DNA from 3 places in the Mucilaginibacter sp. CSA2-8R genome. Region 2 is predicted to be linked to each of the others. Evidence: riboswitches for the same ligand, from Rfam matches in the RefSeq annotation. Region 2 holds a riboswitch; each other region holds the start of a gene.
What was found. A riboswitch is a leader RNA that binds a small molecule or an ion and turns the genes downstream of it on or off. The one in region 2 is predicted to bind S-adenosylmethionine.
Positions count from the first base shown of each region.

Region 1: linked by a shared signal. The riboswitch ahead of metH (methionine synthase) and the one ahead of AAGR14_RS12695 (cysteine desulfurase family protein) in region 2 are both predicted to bind S-adenosylmethionine.
Region 3: linked by a shared signal. The riboswitch ahead of AAGR14_RS05410 (O-acetylhomoserine aminocarboxypropyltransferase/cysteine synthase) and the one ahead of AAGR14_RS12695 (cysteine desulfurase family protein) in region 2 are both predicted to bind S-adenosylmethionine.

Region 1 covers NZ_CP152389.1:5,265,928-5,270,594, forward strand. The annotation lists gene AAGR14_RS22345 (hypothetical protein) at 1-340, shown strand, start outside; gene AAGR14_RS22350 (Bax inhibitor-1/YccA family protein) at 402-1,133, shown strand; SAM riboswitch class I at 1,249-1,363, shown strand; gene metH (methionine synthase) at 1,493-4,667, shown strand, end outside.
Region 2 covers NZ_CP152389.1:3,010,324-3,014,990, reverse strand. The annotation lists gene AAGR14_RS12705 (TlpA disulfide reductase family protein) at 1-309, shown strand, start outside; gene AAGR14_RS12700 (glycoside hydrolase family 43 protein) at 456-1,835, shown strand; SAM riboswitch class I at 2,082-2,197, shown strand; gene AAGR14_RS12695 (cysteine desulfurase family protein) at 2,300-3,436, shown strand; gene AAGR14_RS12690 (peroxiredoxin family protein) at 3,444-4,040, shown strand; tRNA gene AAGR14_RS12685 (tRNA-Cys) at 4,052-4,123, shown strand; gene AAGR14_RS12680 (SusC/RagA family TonB-linked outer membrane protein) at 4,473-4,667, shown strand, end outside.
Region 3 covers NZ_CP152389.1:1,230,555-1,235,221, reverse strand. The annotation lists gene metX (homoserine O-acetyltransferase) at 1-597, opposite strand, end outside; gene AAGR14_RS05410 (O-acetylhomoserine aminocarboxypropyltransferase/cysteine synthase) at 712-2,049, opposite strand; SAM riboswitch class I at 2,313-2,428, opposite strand; gene AAGR14_RS05405 (2-oxo acid dehydrogenase subunit E2) at 2,585-4,246, opposite strand; gene AAGR14_RS05400 (competence/damage-inducible protein A) at 4,294-4,667, opposite strand, start outside.

The DNA of each region.
Region 1 (4,667 bases), 2.3 Mb from region 2:
ATGGAACGATGCCATCAATAATGACATCATGACGCTGAAACGAGAGATTATGGAGTTAATGATTGATAACGGCATTAACAAGTTTATACTGATAGGCGAAAACGTATTAAACTTTCACTCGTCTGACGATTGTTATTACGAAGAGTGGTTTCAGGATGTGGAAGATGGATGGATTGCGGGTATCAATTTCAGGGAACATGTGATTGAAGAATTCAAACAAAACAATATTGATTACTACATCAATTTTGGTGGAGGCCTTGATGAATTAAACTGGCGCTCATTGAAACCCTTACAGGTATTTAAACTGGTAGAAGAGCAATTAATGCGCCGCCTTACTTAAACTTTAAAGCTGTTTAAGTGTCTAAAATATGTTATACCTTTAACCTGATTAATTTATAAAAATGGAAAGTAATAATTTTGATTATCAATACAAGAATGTAATACAACTGGACGACCAGGCTTCATCGCGCAAGTTTATCGCCAATGTATTTATGTGGATGTTTGTTGCGCTGGGCATATCTGCCTTTTGTGCTTACTTATTTGCTACCGACATTAATTTATTAAGCAAACTGATTGACCTGAGCACCGGTCGCAGAACCGGCCTGGGCACTGTAGTAATGTTTGCGCCTTTAGCATTTGTTATGCTGATGTCGTTTGGCTTAAATAAAATATCAGCGCCGGTACTCACGGTTTTATTCATCTTGTTTGCAGCGCTGATGGGTACAAGCTTAAGCTTTGTGCTATTAGTTTATACGGCATCATCAGTATTAGGTGTGTTCATCACGGCTTCGGTAGTTTTTGGTATTATGGCCATAGCCGGTTATACCACCACACAAGATTTAACTAATTTTGGTTCGTTGATGGTGATGTTGCTGTTGGGCATCATCGTAGCATCAGTAGTAAACATGTTTATTGCCAGTCCGGGTTTAAGCAAGGCTATTAGCTATATTGGTGTAGCTGTGTTTGTGGGCTTAACCGCTTATGACGTACAAAAATTAAAACGCATAGGCGCGGGTTTGGAATACGGCCTGGCCGATACCAAAAAAATGGCTATCATGGGTGCACTGAGTCTGTATATGGACTTCATCAACCTGTTTTTATCTTTGTTAAGGATATTTGGCAGCCGTAAATAAGTGCTGTTTCATTTAAATTTTAAGCATGGGCTGCCCGCAAAGGCGGCCCTTTTTATTGGGGCCGATTGTAAGGTTTAGCATTTGGATTTGACGGCCCTATTTTGCAACTTTGTACTGCTTATAGAGAAAGACGGAGGGACTGGACCCTGCGAAGTCTTAGCAACCTGTGCTTACAAGGTGCTACATTCTACTTAAAACGGTTAACTATCAGGTTTTAAGACAGATAAGCGAGAGTCAAGATTCCAAACCGCCGACTTTTCGACATAAGCTATTTTAATATTAAGTACCTAAGATTAGGCATTCAAAAACGTGATGCAACTACCTCTTAATACTTGATACTCAATACCTGATACTAAAGAATGAATATATACGAACAATTACAAAAACGCATATTGGTAATTGACGGCGCCATGGGAACCATGATACAGCGCTATCAATTAACGGAAGACGATTTTCGCGGGGAGCGTTTTAAAAATCATCCGTCGGATTTAAAGGGCAACAACGATTTGCTTAACCTTACCCGTCCGGATGTTATCAAAGCTATTCATGCCGAATATCTGGATGCCGGGGCCGATATTATTGAAACCAATACTTTCAGCACCCAACGCATTAGTTTGGCCGACTACCATATGGAAGAACTGGCTTACGAGTTAAGCTACGAAGGTGCACGACTGGCCCGCGAAGCGGCTGATGAATACAACCTGAAAACACCTGATAAGCCCCGTTTTGTAGCCGGAGCTGTTGGCCCTACCAACCGTACCGCCTCATTATCTCCCGATGTAAATGACCCGGGCTATCGTGCCGTAACGTTTGATGACCTGGCTGAGGCTTATTATGAGCAGGTTCGCGGTTTAGTTGATGGAGGTTCGGACCTTTTATTGATTGAAACCATTTTTGATACGCTGAACGCCAAAGCAGCCTTGTTTGCCGTGCAGCGGTACGAGCACGAGTCGGGCAAAAGGCTACCCATCATGATTTCGGGTACCATTACTGATGCATCAGGACGTACCCTGTCGGGGCAAACCGTAGAGGCGTTCTGGAACTCCGTCCGCCATGCCAACCTGCTTTCGGTAGGTTTAAATTGTGCTTTGGGTGCCCGCGAAATGCGTCCGTATCTCGAAGAATTATCAGAAAAAGCAGATGTGTTTATTTCTGCCTATCCTAATGCCGGCTTACCTAACGAATTTGGCGCATACGACGAAACACCGCATGAAACGGCCCACCAGGTTGATGATTTTACTAAAGCCGGTCTGGTCAATATCGTAGGTGGTTGTTGCGGTACCACGCCCGACCACATCAAATGCATTGCCGATAAAGCCGCTAAACACGCACCCCGTCAAAAACCGGAGGTAGCGCCATACATGCGCCTAAGTGGCCTGGAAGCCGTCACCATTACGCCTGAGGCTAACTTTGTAAACGTAGGCGAGCGTACCAACATCACCGGTTCGCCTAAATTTTCAAAACTCATCCTGGCCGAAAACTATGAGGAGGCGCTTACCGTAGCTCGCCAGCAGGTAGAAGGCGGTGCCCAGGTCATCGACATTAACATGGACGAGGGCATGATTGATTCGGAAGCCGTGATGGTGAAATTTTTAAACCTCGTAGCCTCCGAACCCGATATTGCCAAACTGCCCATCATGGTCGATTCGTCTAAATGGACGGTGATTGAAGCCGGTTTAAAATGCCTGCAGGGCAAAGGTATTGTAAACTCCATTTCGCTTAAAGAAGGCGAAGAAAAGTTTAGAGAACAAGCCCAAAAAATATTAAGCTATGGAGCCGCTACGGTGGTGATGGCTTTTGATGAACAAGGCCAGGCCGACAATTACGAACGCCGTGTCGAAATTTGCAAGCGCTCATACGACATCCTAGTGAACGAAATTGGTTTCCCGCCGCAGGATATTATTTTCGACCCGAATATCCTTACCGTTGCCACCGGTTTGGAGGAACATAATAACTACGCGGTCGACTTTATCAACGCCACCCGCTGGATTAAAGAAAACTTACCTCATGCCAAAGTAAGCGGCGGGGTGAGTAATATTTCCTTCTCTTTTAGAGGAAACAACGTAGTACGCGAGGCCATGCACTCGGCGTTCCTGTACCATGCCATTAAAGCCGGTATGGATATGGGCATTGTAAATGCCGGTATGCTCGAAGTTTACGAAGAAATACCCAAGCCACTTTTAGAACGGGTAGAAGACGTACTGCTTAACCGCCGGCCCGATGCTACCGAACGTTTGGTAGAGTACGCCGAAACAGTAAAAGCTAAAGGCAAAGAAATAGTAAAAGACGAGGCCTGGCGTAACGAACCGGTTGAAAAGCGATTATCGCATGCCTTGGTTAAAGGTATTGTAGAGTACCTGGACAATGATGTGGAAGAAGCACGTCAAAAATATGCTCGTCCGCTCGAAGTGATTGAAGGCCCATTAATGGATGGCATGAACATCGTGGGCGACCTATTTGGGTCGGGTAAAATGTTTTTACCTCAAGTGGTAAAATCAGCCCGGGTAATGAAAAAGGCTGTAGCTTATTTGCTTCCGTTTATTGAAGAAGAAAAGCTAAAAAATGCTGATGCCAGTCAGCGCAGCAATGCCGGTAAAATATTGCTGGCTACGGTTAAAGGCGATGTACACGACATTGGTAAAAACATTGTTGGCGTAGTTCTGGCCTGTAATAACTTCGAAATTATAGACATGGGCGTTATGGTGCCCGCTCAAAAAATTATTGAAGAAGCCAAAAAGCAGCAGGTTGATATTATCGGCCTAAGTGGCCTCATCACGCCATCTTTGGATGAGATGGTGCATTTTGCCAAAGAGATGGAGCGCGAAGGCTTTACCGTTCCGCTGATTGTTGGCGGTGCTACCACATCACGTATCCATGCTGCCGTAAAAATTGCGCCTAATTACTCTGGTCCTGCTATTCACGTACTGGATGCATCGCGCAGTGTTACTGTGTGCAGCACACTAATGAGTAAAGACAACCGCGACGAGTATATTCAAAACATTAAGCTGGAATACGAAAAAGCACGCGAGGCGCATTTAAACAAACGGTCAGACAAGCGCTTTTTAAGCATTGACGAGGCACGGTCAAACAAATACCAGATTGACTTTAAAACCTTCGCCCCGGTTAAACCATCCTTTACCGGCACTAAAGTTTTTGAAGCTTTCTCCTTAAAAGAACTGGTGCCTTATATTGATTGGACACCATTTTTCCATACTTGGGAACTGCGCGGCAGCTACCCCAAAATATTTGATGATAAAAACGTAGGTATCGAGGCTAAAAAGCTTTTCGATGATGCGCAGCAAATGCTGCAGAAAGTAATCGACCAAAATCTTTTACAAGCCAGTGGCGTGATCGGATTTTGGCCGGCCAACAGCGTGGGTGATGATATTGAGTTGTATAGCGACGAAAGCCGCACGCAATTGCGTACCCGTATCCACACCCTGCGCCAGCAAGCCGAAAAAGCGGCCGGTGAACCTTACTATGCTTTGTCGGATTTTATTGCGCCTAAAAAAAGCGGTATCCCCGATTATTTTG
Region 2 (4,667 bases):
CTTGGCGATATGCCCTACAGCGCAAAGCTGCATACGCAAGCTGCCGGTTTACCTATCGAATTTGTTTACCTGTGTACGGCCGATGGCTCAACGCTCGAACGATGGAAGACTAAAGTTATAGAATTGAAACAACCCGGTACCCACATTTTTATTGACAAAAACTTGTCAAGCGAATTGATGGCCATGCTGGGTAAAGGTGGCTATCCCAGCTACTTTTGTTTAGACCAAAACAGTAAAATATCCCATAAGCTAAACATTGCCTGGATGCAATCTCTTACAGTACAGGATTTACAGAAACTCGTACCCTAATAGTCGTCAGGCCTGGTTTTATGGGTTGTAACCTCAATATTTCAACAAAATTGCTACATTATTCAACTACAGTTTTATTTATCCTGGGCATATTTGTAGTGTGTAGCCGCTCATCCTAGGGGCGGCTACCATAATAAACCAGTTGTATGAAAACCTTAAGCATCTTTGCCATGCTCTGCGCCATGGCGGCCACTGCGTTTGGCCAAAACCCTATTATTCAAACCAAGTTTACGGCCGATCCGGCACCGCTGGTTTACCACGACACCGTGTTTTTATACACCGGCCATGATGAGGATGATGCATTTGGCTTTAAAATGCAGAACTGGCTGCTGTATACCTCTACCGATATGGTAAATTGGACCGACCGCGGCGCTATAGCCTCTGTAAAAGATTTTAAATGGGGCGGTATTGATAACGGGGCCTGGGCACTGCAGTGCGTGCACCGCAATAACAAATTTTATTTGTACTGCCCTTTGCCCAACAATGTAGGCATCGGTGTGCTGGTGTCTGATAGCCCGTACGGGCCGTTTAAAGACGCGATAGGAAAGCCGCTGATTAAAAATAGTAAAGACGATATCGACCCGACGGTTTTAATTGACGATGACGGGCAAGCCTACCTGTACTGGGGCAACCCCAATTTATACTACGTAAAACTAAACCCGGATATGATTTCGTATTCAGGCGAGATCATTAAAGACCCTTCTATAGCCAAAGTGGCCGGTAAGGCCGACCCATTCCATTACCAGGAAGGCCCCTGGGCATTTAAGCGCGATGGTAAATATTACATGGCATATGCCTCAACCTGCTGCCCCGAAGGGATAGGGTATGCTATGGGTAAAAGCGCAACCGGCCCATGGGAGTACGGTGGCAGCATTATGGATGGCGACCCGCGTTCGTCAGGCAACCATCCGGGCATTATCAATTACAAAGGCACCTGGTACGTTTTCGGCTTCAATTATAATATCATGAAGCAAACCGTGTCAAAGCATTATGAACGCCGGTCGGTATCGCTCGAAGAATTAACGTTTAACCCCGACGGTACAATTAAGCATTTGCCGTTTTGGTCGGTAACCGGCGTTAAACAGCGCGGCACGTTAAATCCTTACAGCAAGGTTGAGGCCGAAACCATCGCCTACAGTGAAGGCCTAAAAACGGATAACGTAACCGAGTGGGAGCGTAACGTGTCTTGGGATAAAGGGAAAAAGAAAGCTGAACGCATCTTTGTGAGTTCTATAAATAATGGCGACTATCTAAAAGTACAGGGCGTTGATTTTGCATCGGGTGCTTCGGCTATTGAGGTTTGTGTAGCGGCGTTACGCGGCGGCAAGATGGAAGTGCATACGGATAAAATTGATGGCCCTTTAGTGGGGGTGGTTAACGTAAACAATGTTGCCCAGGGCGATGTATTTGGCAATGTAACCAGTCCTCTTAAAAATGTTAAAGGCGTACATGATGTGTACTTTGTTTTTAAAGGAGAAAAAGACCTGTTTTATTTTGACTGGTGGAAGGTAAATCCAGCTAAATAAAAAAAAGCTTTATTTATAGCATTACATATCGCTGCAAGTCTGTGCTTTAAAGCACAGACTTGCAGCGAATTTTGTTTAAGCCGAACGCTATTTCTGGGCAGTTTTGGCCATTAAATCTGCGCTCTCCAATTCATAGGCGAAACTGTCGTTTGTCATCAAAACATCTAAAAATAAAAATATCTACAAATTCTATAGGAATTATATTTTTTGGGCTATATTTGCTGCTGTAAACGATAGTTCTTTGTCAACTTATCCAGAAAGACTGAGGGAAAGGCCCTGCGACGTCTTGGCAACCTATACGGCTTTTTAAGCTGCATAAGGTGCTAATTCCTGCTTTTGCTAATGCAAAAGAAAGATAAGATAACAAGTGCTCCTGCTTGTTAAAATTGTTGTGCTGTGCTGCAGCCTTCTCTGGGTTTGATTTACAAGACTTTCCAATTTTTAACAAGCAGCATACAAAAGCTATGAGTATTTATTTAGACAACGCAGCCACCACACCACTCGACGCCGAAGTGTTTAATGCCATGACACCGTACCTGCTAAACCATTACGGCAACCCGTCGTCGCACCATGCACAGGGGCGTCAGGCCCGGCAGGCTATTGAGCAGTGCAGAGCAACTATTGCCGGTTTAATTGGCGCGTTGCCCGAAGAAATTGTGTTTACCTCGGGCGGTACCGAGGCTGATAATACAGCTATACTTACAGCCGTACATGGCTATGGCATACAGCATGTTATCACTACCCGGTTTGAGCATCATGCAGTATTACATACGTTAAGTAATCTGCAACGTAAAGGGCTCATTAAAATAAGTTTTATTAAACATGATGCTAAAGGCAACCTCGACCTGGGCCACTTGGAGCAGTTGCTGCAAACTCATCCGCGCAGCCTGGTATCGGTAATGCATGCCAACAACGAGATTGGCAACCTGAACGACATCGCTCAAATAGGCGAAATAAGCGAGCGTTACGATGCGCTTTTTCATACCGATACGGTACAAACCATGGGGCACTACCGGCTCAATATGCAAAAACTAAAAGTGCATTTTCTGGCGGCATCGGCGCACAAATTCCATGGCCCAAAAGGGGTAGGGTTTATATTTTGTCGTAAGGGCATCCAGCTGTCGCAGCTCATACATGGCGGCGGACAGGAAGGCCGCTTACGTGCCGGTACCGAAAACATCCACGGTATTGTAGGGCTTACCAAAGCTTTAGAGATTGCTTATAGCCATATCGACGAGCACCATCAGCACATCCAAAATCTAAAAAACTACATGATTTCCCGCTTAACCAGCGAGGTGCCCGGCGTAACGTTTAACGGTAATTCGGCCAGCGCACAGCAAAGTCTTTACACCGTATTAAATGTAGGCTTACCAGCATTAAGCTACGGCCCCAACCTGCTGCGATGTTTGGACGATGCCGGCATTGCGGTATCGGGCGGGAGTGCCTGTTCTACCGGTTCAGCTTCGCACGTGCTACAGGCCATTGCTGCCGCTGATGATCAGGACCATATCCGTTTCTCATTCAGCAAGTTTAACACCCGGCACGAGATTGACCGTGTACTGGAAGCCCTGCATCAAATTTATCAAACCTTAGCTGCTTAATTACGCAATGAAAACATTATCAAAAATTACATACACACTTGGATTTGCCGTCATGTTGCTCGTGGCCAATATCACCCGCGCCCAGCAAAATAACGTTACTGCTGCAACGCCTGCCCCAGCCGATGCCGACCGTGGCTACCTAGTACAAGTAGGCGACCAAGCACCCGATAATTTTGAACTGGTGCTGCAAAACGGACAAAAGACTTCACTTAAGCAGTTACGCGGCAAAATAGTGGTGCTGCAGTTTACCGCCAGCTGGTGCAGCGTTTGCCGCAAAGAAATGCCGCACCTGGAAGCAGATGTTTGGAAAGCCTACCAAAATAAAAACGTGGTGCTGATAGGCGTAGACCGCGACGAACCGCTGGAGAAAGTACAGAAATTCCATCAGGATATGCAAATCACGTATCCGCTGGCACTAGACCCGGGGGCCGACATTTTTGGACGTTTCGCCAATAAAAAGTCGGGCGTTACCCGTAATGTGGTGATTGATCCATCGGGCAAAATCGTTTACCTGACGCGGCTATATGACGAAAAAGAATTCGGCCAAATGGTACAGGTGATTGACCGCCTGGCCAGCCAGTCCTCAGTAAAAGCATCGCTATAAACGGTGCCCATGGCGGAGTGGCCGAGTGGTTAGGCACGGGTCTGCAAAACCCAGTACGGCGGTTCGAATCCGTCCTCACGCCTCTGTTAACAAAACAAACATCATCCAACAAAACAGTATATGAACGCAAATTTTTACTTATCGCTCCAGGCCCACGCTGTAAATCCGCATAGACGGACAAGAGCCGCGTCTCCGGCGTTTGCCACCGCAGCACCCGCCACCCGTCACACCGTTTGCTCATCCTCATTCGTACCTGCCCATCCTTGTTGCTGCTGCTGTTGCAGCCTGCGCTAATACGTGCTGCGGCTGAGTGCCGATCAATCATCCCGGTTTTAATAAATTTTTTTTATTGCTGAGGTATAAAGGCATGCTCCATAGGCTGCCTCAAGGCCATTAGTGTGGCGCCTCGTCATCACAACCCGAACAAAAAACATGTCAAAAAAGTATCTGTTGCTGCTTGTTGTATTATTGCAGGCACTTCTGTTTAAAACCGCCGCTGCCCAAGGCCTCAAGGTAAGCGGTATTATTGTGAGTAAGGCCGACGGACAGCCGCTGCCCGGCGTAAGTGTGGCCGTAACCGGCACCACCAACGGCGTGCAAACCAATGGCGATGGCCGTTTTACCTTA
Region 3 (4,667 bases), 1.8 Mb from region 2:
AGCCTTTAAACCTGCGCTGCCACCATCGGGTGTACCGTTGTTAAAAGTCTGATCGGCCGTTAAAGCCAGGCGCTGCGACTCGTTGAAAGCTATACCCCAGGGTGAGTGTTTAGCGTTGCTGGCAATCAAAATCAATTGTTTGATGCGCGATGGCTCTATAATGCTCCACTCCAGTGCCTGCTGCCCACCTAATGATCCACCAATCAATACATCGATTTGGTTAATACCTAAATCATCAGCCAGTAATTGGTGGGCCTTTACCATATCGCGGATGGTAAACTGCGGAAAATCTAAATAAAATGGCTGGCCGGTTGATGGGTTGATGCTTAACGGATTGGAAGTACCGTAAGCAGAACCTAACACATTGGCACAAATAATAAAATGCTCGTCGGGGTTAAAAAAGTAACCCTCGCCAACAAATCCTTTCCACCAGTCGAGCACATCCGAGTTGGCAGTAAGGGCATGGCATACCCAAACCACATTATCTTTAGCGGCATTTAACCGGCCATACGTGTGATAACCCACCTGTAAACCCTCCAGTTGCTTGCCCGATTCTAACTCAAATGTACCTGTATAATTGAAGGTTTGTAAACTCATTGCTGTAATTTGATTAAGCCCTCCCATTGCTGGAGGGCTTTATTAATCACTATCAAAAACTAAAAAAACTATATTTTAAAGCTTCGTCTTTATCTCAAGAATGAAAGCTGTTTATTAATCTAAATCACCAACTATTGCTGCATCCAATGTCTTTACAACAGCAAAAGCCTGTTCAAAATCGGCTTTGATATCATCAATATGTTCGATGCCCACAGCAACACGCAATAAATTTGGCGTTACACCCGCAGCCAGTTGCTCCACGTCAGATAATTGCTGATGTGTGGTAGCCGATGGCTGGATGATGAGCGTTTTAGCATCGCCTACATTGGCCAGGTGGCTTACCATTTGCAAGCTATCTATTAATTTGGAAGCGTGCTGCTTATCGCCTTTTAACTCAAATGACAACACCGCACCAAAACCATTTTTTAAATAGCGCTTGGCCAAATGATGATATGGCGAAGATGGCAAACCCGGATAGTTGACCTTAGCTACCTGCGGATGCTGTTCGAGCCAAATAGCCAGTTCAAGCGTATTATCTACATGGCGCTGCACACGCAACGAAAGGGTTTCTAAACCTTGCAGTAGTAAAAACGAATTAAAAGGTGATTGCGATGCACCAAAATCGCGCAAGCCCTCTACCCTAGCCCTGATGATGAATTGGATGTTGCCGAAAGGGCCGCCTACCCCAAACACTTCAGAAAATATCAATCCATGATAGCCCTCTGCAGGTTGGCTAAATTGCGGATATTTACCATTACCCCAATTATAGTTACCGCCATCTACAATTACGCCACCAATGCTGGTACCATGCCCGCCAATCCATTTAGTGGCCGACTCAACTACCACGTGAGCGCCATGCTCTAAGGGGCGGAACAAATATCCTCCGGCACCAAAGGTATTATCTACAATGAGCGGCAAATCATACTTACGGGCCAAAGCAGCTATCTGTTCAAAATCCGGGATGTTAAAGCCTGGATTACCGATGGTTTCTAAATAAATAGCTTTAGTTTTATCGTCAATCAAACGCTCTAAACTATCAGCCTGTTCATTCGCAGCAAAACGCGCTTCTATTCCCAAACGTTTAAAGGCTACCTTAAACTGGTTATACGTCCCACCATATAAAAACGGTGAGGTAACAAAGTTGTCGCCTACCTGTAGGATGTTGTTTAGCGCAATAAACTGAGCTGCCTGACCCGATGCCGTTGCCAGGGCAGCTACCCCACCTTCGAGCGCGGCAATACGTTTCTCAAATACATCAGTTGTCGGATTCATAATCCGTGAGTAGATGTTGCCAAATTCTTTTAGCGCAAACAGGTTAGCGCCATGCTCGGCATTTTTAAAAACGTACGAAGTAGTTTGATATAAAGGCACTGCACGCGAACCGGTGATGGGATCAACTTCCTGACCGGCGTGCAATTGTAAAGTTTCGAATTTTAAAGGTGTTGTTGACATGATGTTTACAGTTAATGGTAATGACTTTGGTGAATGACTGTTGCCTTGAGGTTAGCTTACGGACAGGATACAGCAAATCCCGGCGTAAAACACGTTAGCATTTATTTGCAACAAAAGCGCAGTGAATGGAAACGTGCAATTGCTTTAATGGCAACAACACATGCACAAACAGTTAGCAGCAAAACTGTAAGTACCAAAAAATTTACCCGTTTGGGCAGCCAATAAAATTGCAGTAGTGGATTTAACGTGTATCATGGTTATTTCACTTATATTCCCCGGCTGTATGTCCAGACCGGGACAGGAATTGGCACCTTCTCCGCCTATCGGAGGGTTGCCAGCGGGTCAGGGAGCCTGATCTCTCGCCGCTTCTTTATAAATCAAAACCAACGGAGGGTATTTGATTATGGTATTTAAACCTTAAAGGCAAAGGTAGTGCGTAAACGCTTAATTATACAAATTTTTATAAAATATTTTCTTTAGGTATTCATTTACAGAAACTTACACCAAAAGCAAAGGCGTAAGTTTCTGTATTTATTTAGATATCGCGGTTTAAATCCCAGTTTTCGAGATAGTCGGCTACACGTTTTACAAACGAGCCGCCCAGGGCGCCATCTACCACACGATGGTCGTATGATAACGATAGATACATCATGTGCCTTATGGCTATAACATCTCCGGTAGGTGTTTCTATAACAGCCGGTTTCTTTTTAATAGTGCCTATGGCTAATATAGCTACCTGCGGCTGGTTGATAATAGGCGTACCCATTATGTTTCCAAACATACCAATGTTGGTAATGGTAAAAGTACCATCGCGGGTATCATCAGGCTGTAGCTTGTTATTACGCGCACGGTTGGCCAAATCGTTTACGCTTTTGGCTAAACCCGTCAGGTTGAGCCTCTCGGCACGACGAATTACCGGCACAATCAGGTTGCCACTCGGTAGCGCTGTAGCCATACCAATGTTCACATCTTTCTTTTTGATGATTTGCGTACCATTTACAGATACGTTAATCATTGGCATATCAACAATAGCACGGGCTACTGCTTCAATAAATATAGGGGTAAAGGTTAGTTTTTGCCCTTCGCGTTTTTCAAATTTACCTTTAACCTTTTCGCGCCAGTAAACCAGATTGGTTACGTCGGCCTCAACAAATGAGGTAACGTGCGCCGAGGTATCGCGGCTCATCACCATATGGTCGGCAATTAACCGGCGCATACGGTCCATTTCAATAATCTCGTCGCCGCTGTTTAAACTTTGTGCGGGCTGTTGCGGTGCTTCCCTTTTTTCGGCTGGCGCAGCAGGAGTACTTGCAGTTGTCGAAGCCGGTGCCTGAACTTCGGCCGCAGGTTTTTCAGATTGAGCCTCGCCACGGTTTTGCAGGTAAGCCATCAAATCATTCTTGGTTAAACGCCCCTCGGCCCCGGTACCCGGAATAGCATCCAGCTCGGTTTGCCCAATATTTTCCTGATTGGCAATATTGCGTACCAAAGGAGAATAAAAACGGATACCTGATGATTGCGCGGCCGGAGGTGTTGTTTGACTGGTTTTAGACTGTAATTGCTCTAACCCAGGAACATGAGGCGCCATTTCCGGCACAGGCTCCGGATCCATTACCTGCTCAGGCTCTGCTTTTGGTTCTGGCTTAGGTGCCGGCGGTGTAGCAGGCTGGTAGTTTGTTTTATCGGCGGTTTCAATTACCGCTATTGGCGTGCCTACCTTAATAACTTCGTTTGACTTAAACAGGTGCTCAACTAAAGTTCCGTTAACGGGCGATGGAAGTTCAGAATCTACCTTGTCGGTAGATATCATTACAAGGGCATCATCAACAGTTACCTTTTCGCCGGGCTGTTTCAGCCAGTTCACCAGGGTAGCCTCGGCAACACTTTCGCCCATTTTGGGCAATAAAAGTTCAAAGCGGGTTACCGGTTTTTCTTCGGGCTGGCTTTCGGGCTCGTCAACAGTTTCGATTACGGCAATGCAGGCACCCACCTGCACTACGTCGTCTTGCTTAAACAATTGCTCTTTCAAAACGCCGCTCACCGGCGATGGTACCTCAGAGTCTACTTTATCGGTAGCAATTTCAACCACAGCGTCATCTGCCTCAATCCGGTCGCCCGGTTGTTTCAGCCATTTAATAACGGTTGCTTCAGCAACGCTTTCACCCATTCTGGGCAGCAGCAGTTCGAATTTCGCCATGGTTTAATCTCTAAGTCAGGCCAAAATTAACTATTTATCCGGTAGTTTTATTGTGCGCCCAGTAAAGTATTCAACATACCCAGGGCAGTAATAGCCGTGCGCTCTATATTTTGGCGCCGTTTATTACCAAACACAAACTTTCTGACGATACTTTTATTCTGACCGGCCACGGCTATCCAAACGGTGCCCACTGGCTTATCTGGCGTACCTCCATCAGGGCCAGCAATGCCGGTAACCGCAACGGCATAATCAGATTTAAAGTTTTTTAAAGCGCCTGTTACCATCTCGGTAGCGGTTTCTTCGCTTACAGCGCCATGCCGTAATAGTGTTACAGCGCTTACATCTAATATACTTTCTTTTAACGAATAAGCATACGCTACAGCTCCGCCTAAAAACGTTTTTGAAGACCCCGGATGCTGTG